Regions from separate parts of the Streptomyces sp. NPDC045956 genome, predicted to be linked through region 1. Evidence: riboswitches for the same ligand, from Rfam matches in the RefSeq annotation. Region 1 holds a riboswitch; the other holds the start of a gene.
What was found. A riboswitch is a leader RNA that binds a small molecule or an ion and turns the genes downstream of it on or off. The one in region 1 is predicted to bind cyclic di-AMP.

Region 1 (3,202 bases):
CACGGGACCAGGAACTCGCGGGCCCAGTGGACGTCGTCCCGGCGGACGTTCAGGGCGCCGCGCGGCGGCAGCGGCGGCCAGGGCTGGTCGGGGTCGGCCGGGACGGGCAGGCCGAGGACCTGGCCCGCGCGCAGCGCCACGCGCGTGTGTCCCTCCGGCGACAGGTGCAGCCGGTCGGCGTCCCACGCCCTGCGGTCCTGCACGGTCCGGAGCGACCACAGGTCGAGCACGGGACAGCCGTACCGGTCGGCGATGGCCCGGACGTGCCCGTTGTACGTGGCGATCTTGCCGCGCAGGCGCCTGAGGACGGGCACCTCGCGGGTGTCGAAGCCGGTCGTCACCAGCACGGTGCCGGCCGCGGCCGTCAGCGCGGCCACCGCCCGCTCGAACCGCTCGGCCACCTCGTCGGGGTCGGTGCCGGGCCGGATGATGTCGTTGCCGCCCGCACAGAACGAGACCAGGTCGGGGGCGAGTTCGACGGCCCGCGGCACCTGCTCGGCCACGATCCGGTCGAGCAGCCTGCCGCGTACGGCGAGGTTCGTGTACGTGAAGTCGCCCTCGGGGCGCCGGTCCGCGAGCAGGACCGCGAACCGGTCGGCCCAGCCGACGAACGACCCGTCGGGGCCCCGGTCTCCGACGCCCTCGGTGAAGCTGTCCCCCAGCGCCACGTACGACCCGATCACTGTTTCGTTGTCACTCTTCGAATCGTCTGCCACGTCGGCCCATGATTCACCTTCGAATGTGACCTACGCGACCGTAGGAAAGGGTTGACGGGCGGTGAGAAAGACCACGCCTAAAGTGTTCGCCAATTCAGGAATACGCCCGGTCCGGAAAACACAGAACACCGAAGGCCGGACCCGGCGATCGGGGTCCGGCCTTCGGTGGCGCGGGAGGGCGCGTCAGTTCCTCGTCAGAGGGAGACGCCGTGGGAGCGCAGGTACGCGACCGGGTCCACGTCCGAGCCGTAGTCCGGGGAGGTGCGGATCTCGAAGTGCAGGTGCGGGCCGGTCACGTTGCCGGTGGCACCCGAGAGGCCGACCTGCTGACCCGCCGTCACGGACTGGCCCGCGGAGACGGAGAGGGAGGACAGGTGGGCGTACTGGGCGTAGTGGCCGTCGGCGAGCTGGATGACGACCTGGTTGCCGTACGCGCCGCCCCAGCCCGCGGAGACGACGGTGCCCGCACCGACGGCCTTGAGGGAGGTGCCGGTCGGGACGACGAAGTCCGTGCCGGTGTGGTAGCCGCTGGACCACATGCTGCCGGTCTGGTGGTACGGGGTGCCCAGGGTGCCGCTCGGGACGGGCGAGACGAAGCCGCTGCCGGCGGACTGGGGGCTCGTGTTCGAGGAGTCGGCGGAGTCGGCGGAGCTGTTCGCGGCATCCGAGGTCTTCTCGGCCGGCTCGGCCTTCGCGGGGGCCGGCTTCTCGGCCGCGGCGGGCTTCTCGGTGGCCGGCTTCTCCGACGGGGCGGAGGAGGACGGGGCGGAGGACTGGGCGGCCCGGCCGTCGACGGCGAGCTTCAGACCCGGGTGGATCAGCGACGGGTCCGAACCGACGGCCTCGCGGTTGTCCGCGTAGAGCTGCTTCCAGCCGCCGTCGACGTCCTGCTCGTCGGCGATCTTCGAGAGGTAGTCACCGCTCTTCACGGTGTACGTCCGCGCGTCGCCGTTCTTCTCCGCGCCGGCGGCCTTCTTCGCCGAAGCGGTGACCGACTGCACGGACTGCACGGGCTTCTCGGAAGCGGACTGCGCGGGAGCGGCGTGGGCCCCGGCGGCGCCCATCAGCGGGAGCGCGAGCGCGGCGCCACCGGTTCCGGCGACGGCGATGGCGCGGGTCAGGCGCATGGCCCTGGTACGGCGGTGCTTACCCTTCGCGGGCATGGCGAATTCCTCTCCGGCGCCTGCGAGGTGAGCTGTCGGGTGCGAGCTGGAGATGCCCGGCCGCGTCGGGACGCGGCTTTACCCCAAGCCGTTCCGGGAACCGGAACAGGCAGTCATACCTGTGGGTCCCCCGCTCCTGCCGTGTACGGGTGGTCGATGAGTGCGGGCTCCGGTCGGCGGCAGGATTAGGCGTCCGTCCGGATCGGTGGTGAACGTAAGCGACCGGGACGCGCAGCGACAAGCGCCGGGTTGCGCCGACCGGTGTTCCAAATGATCCTTTATGGGAATCGCCGGTCACCCTCCGTCGAAGCGCGACAGGTCGACGCGGGTAAAGGTCCTTGAAAACCGGCCGCATTACGTGGACATGACGAGCAACGCACCGTCACGGGTATGACGCTGCTCACGCGCCGCCCCTCCAGCCCCTTTTATTTCCGCACCAGTTGGAACCAACACACCAATACGGACAGAAGGCCCAGGTAGTCCACTGTCGGACGTCTCGGCCACCGATGGCGCGGGCCCGTGCCGTATCTTCGAGTGGAGCCCGGCGGCGAGCAGCGCCGACGGGGCGGAGTGGGAGGAGCCCTCGTGACGCAGCAGGTCCCGTCGACCGAACCCGAGCTGGCCGGTGTGCGCAACTTCCGTGACGTGGGCGGCCTGCCGACCGTGGACGGACGGCGGGTGCGACAGGGAGTGCTGTTCCGCAGCGGTCACCTGGCACACGCCACCGGAGGGGACGCCGCGTTCCTGGCCTCGCTGGGCCTGCACACGATCTTCGACTTCCGCAACGCGGCCGACCAGAAGCTCGAAGGGCCGGACATCGAGCTGCCGGGCGTGCGCAATGTCAACCTGCCGCTGAGCGACCCGGCCGACGGCGCCGAGTTCTGGAAGATGGTCCGCGACGGCGACCTGGACCAGCTCCGCGAGATCCTGGCCGGCGACAAGGGCGCCGAGCGGATGATCGGCTCCTACCGCCTGATCATCAAGGAGCGCACGGCGGAGCACTCACGGGTGCTGCACGCGCTCGCCGAGGACAGCGTCCCGGCCCTGATGCACTGCGCGGCCGGCAAGGACCGCGCGGGCCTGTCGATCGCGATCACCCTCCTCGCCCTGGGCGTCGAGCGGGACGCCATCGTCGAGGACTACCTGAAGTCGAACGCCACGCACCGCCGCTACAAGGTGCGGCGCAGCAGCTCCGCCGCCTCCGCCTACTCCCCCGAGGTCATGGAGCTGCTCAGCCCCCTGTTCGACGCGCGCGCCGAGTACCTCGCGGCGGCCCTGGAGACCGTCGAGCAGACCTGGGGCGGAGTCGACGCCTACCTGGAG
Region 2 (3,202 bases), on a different contig from region 1:
ACGGATCAACGTGGCCCCCAGTCTCACGGCCGCGCGATCCCCGTTGTCTCGTGAAAGGTCTTCGCATGCTCTCCGGGAACGGTCGTCACCGCCGCCCCCGCCAGGCACCCGCCCTGGTCGTCGCCGCCGGAGTGACGGGCTCCGCCATCGCGATCCCGCTGCTCGGCGCCACCGGCGCGCACGCGGCCGACGGGGCGAACTGGGACCGGGTCGCCGAGTGCGAGACCGGCGGCTCCTGGAGCCAGAGCAGCGGCAACGGCTACTACGGCGGGCTACAACTGTCCCAGGACGTCTGGGAGCAGTACGGCGGCCTGGAGTACGCGTCGAGCGCCGATCAGGCCAGCCGCTCCCAGCAGATAAGAATCGCCGAGAAGTTGCGCGCGGACCAGGGCATCGCCGCCTGGCCGACCTGCGGGCTGCTCGCGGGCCTGGGCAACGACCCGGGCACGCCGGCCGGCGGCGCGGGTGCGGCGGAGAAGGGTGCGTCGCAGGGGTCGGACGAGGAGGGGACGCCGACGGCGCCCCGGTCGCCCGCGGCGTCCGGCACCGGCTCGTCCGGCTCGTCCGAGGGGGCCGGGCGGGTCTCCGGGCTCTCGCCTTCGTCCCCGTCCCCGGCCGCGTCTGACTCCCCGTCGGCCGACCGGGACGAAACGGCCAAGGCCGACACAACACCCGGAACCGGCTCTTCGGCGACCGCGGACCCGCAGGAGTCCGACAGGTCGTCCACAGCCACCACCAAGGATGACGAAACGGACAAGGCGGGCCAGAGCGCGGGCTCTTCGGCCCTCACCGGCACCGCGGGGTCCGGCGCCGGCAAGCATCGCGGCGACCGCGCCCAGGAGGGTGTGGAAGGCGTGGAGGAGGGCCGCGGGTCCGACGCGTCGGGGCGGCACGCCTCGCGCGGTGAGGGCGAGGCGCGAGGGGTCGTCGACGGCTCGTACACCGTCCGCTCCGGCGACAGCCTCTGGGGCATCGCCGACTCCCTTGAGCTCGACGGCGGGTGGCGCTCGCTGTATGTCGGCAACGAGGAGGTCGTCGGCACCGACCCCGACCACATCCTGCCCGGTCAGACGCTCACGGTCGGGGGCGAAACGGGCCAAAAGTAGGGGGAGTTCGCGTCACGGTTCGGGGCCTATGTCCGATTTGGATCACGTGAGACATAGCTCTCAGAAGCCGTGATCGTCTTTGAAAATCCGGCGAGCGCGTGTCTACGGTCATGGTCGCTCGCCATCGCGGGCCCCGGCTGCCGCAACGCCGAATCCTGCCAGCGGCCGTCCGGGAACAGTCGTCGCGTCAAGCGCCGAAGGCAGGAGCGGGGGACCCAAGGTAAGTGCCGCACCGGGCAGTCGAGCCGGAGCGGCTAGGGGTGGAGCCGAGTTCCGCGAGGAACCCGGCCGGGCAACTCAACCGGCCCGAACCCGACAGCTCACCTCGCAGGCGTCGGTGAGGGGATCAACCATGCTGTTTTCCGGCAAGGGCAAGCACCGTCGTCCGTCCAAGGCCACCCGAGTCATCGCCGTCGCCGGTGTCACCGGTGCCGCCGTCGCCGCCCCGCTGATGGCGGCCGGCAACGCCTCCGCCGCCACCGCCTCCGAGTGGGACGCCGTCGCCCAGTGCGAGTCCGGCGGCAACTGGTCCATCAACACCGGCAACGGTTACTACGGCGGTCTGCAGTTCTCCGCCTCCACCTGGGCCGGCTACGGCGGCACGCAGTACGCCGCGACCGCCGACCAGGCGAGCAAGTCGCAGCAGATCGAGATCGCCGAGAAGGTGCTCGCGGGCCAGGGCAAGGGTGCCTGGCCGGTCTGCGGCACCGGCCTGTCGGGCGCCGCGTACACCGGTGGCGGCTCCACCGAGAGCCAGGACAGCGGTTCCGCGCAGGGCTCCGGCAGCTCCGAGAGCCAGAGCGGCGGCTCCACCGCCGACCGCTCCACCGAGCAGAAGGCGTCCCGTTCCGAGGAGCGCCCGGCCGCCGAGAAGCCGGCCGAGAAGAAGACCGTCACCACCCCGACCGGCAAGAAGGTCGAGAAGGGCGACGGCGAGTACAAGGTCGTCAAGGGCGACACCCTCAGCTCGATCGCCGGGGAGCACGACGTCAAGGGCGGCTGGGCGAAGCTGTTCGAGCTGAACGACGACATCGTCGACGAGGCCGACCTGATCTACCCGGGCCAGCAGCTGCACCTGAAGTAAGCAGCGGTCCCGCCTGCTCCCGTCCCGGCGCGTGTTCCCCCGTACGCGCCGGGACGGGTTTTTCACGTCCCCGTCCCGTCCCCGTCCCGCCCGTGCCGCCGTCCCCGGGACCGCGGGTGTTTCCGGAAACGTCTTTGTTCCGTTCGGAAACAATTTACTCTCGGTTCTGTCCAGCGGGTGGGCGATCGGCTGGCCGATCGCCCGGAGCCGGTTAGGCTCGGTCCCGCAGAGCCGCTGCGGTCCTGTGGACCCGCGCGTCACACCGAAGCGTCACATTGAAGAAGGAGATGCTCGTGCCGTCCATCGACGTCGTCGTAGCCCGGGAAATCCTGGACTCCCGAGGCAACCCCACGGTCGAGGTCGAGGTCGGCCTCGACGACGGCAGCACGGGTCGTGCCGCCGTTCCCTCCGGCGCCTCCACCGGCGCCTTCGAGGCCATCGAACTCCGTGACGGCGACCCGGCCCGTTACCTGGGCAAGGGCGTCGAGAAGGCCGTCCTGGCCGTCATCGAGCAGATCGGCCCGGAGCTGGTCGGCTACGACGCCACCGAGCAGCGCCTGATCGACCAGGCCATGTTCGACCTGGACGCGACCGACAACAAGGGCTCGCTGGGCGCCAACGCCATCCTCGGCGTCTCGCTCGCCGTCGCCCACGCCGCCTCCGAGGCCAGCGACCTGCCGCTCTTCCGCTACCTGGGCGGCCCCAACGCGCACCTGCTGCCGGTGCCGATGATGAACATCCTGAACGGCGGCTCGCACGCCGACTCCAACGTGGACATCCAGGAGTTCATGATCGCGCCGATCGGCGCGGAGTCCTTCTCCGAGGCCCTGCGCTGGGGCGCCGAGGTCTACCACACGCTGAAGAAGGTCCTGAAGAACAAGGGCCTGGCCACCGGACTCGGCGACGAGGGCGGCTTCGCCCCGAACCTCGGCTCCAACCGCGAGGCCCTCGACCTGATCCTCGAGGCGATCAAGGAGGCCGGCTACACCCCCGGCGAGCAGATCGCCCTGGC

Region 2: linked by a shared signal. The riboswitch ahead of AC07FV_RS30960 (transglycosylase family protein) and the one ahead of AC07FV_RS05770 (M23 family metallopeptidase) in region 1 are both predicted to bind cyclic di-AMP.

The regions. Positions count from the first base shown of each region.
Region 1 is NZ_JBWKKZ010000002.1:4,846-8,047, reverse strand. Features, by position in the region: gene AC07FV_RS05775 (SGNH/GDSL hydrolase family protein) at 1-683, opposite strand, end outside; gene AC07FV_RS05770 (M23 family metallopeptidase) at 911-1,879, opposite strand; cyclic di-AMP (ydaO/yuaA leader) riboswitch at 1,882-2,041, opposite strand; gene AC07FV_RS05765 (tyrosine-protein phosphatase) at 2,465-3,202, shown strand, end outside.
Region 2 is NZ_JBWKKZ010000014.1:150,560-153,761, forward strand. Features, by position in the region: gene AC07FV_RS30955 (transglycosylase family protein) at 66-1,106, shown strand; cyclic di-AMP (ydaO/yuaA leader) riboswitch at 1,289-1,455, shown strand; gene AC07FV_RS30960 (transglycosylase family protein) at 1,459-2,190, shown strand; gene eno (phosphopyruvate hydratase) at 2,484-3,202, shown strand, end outside.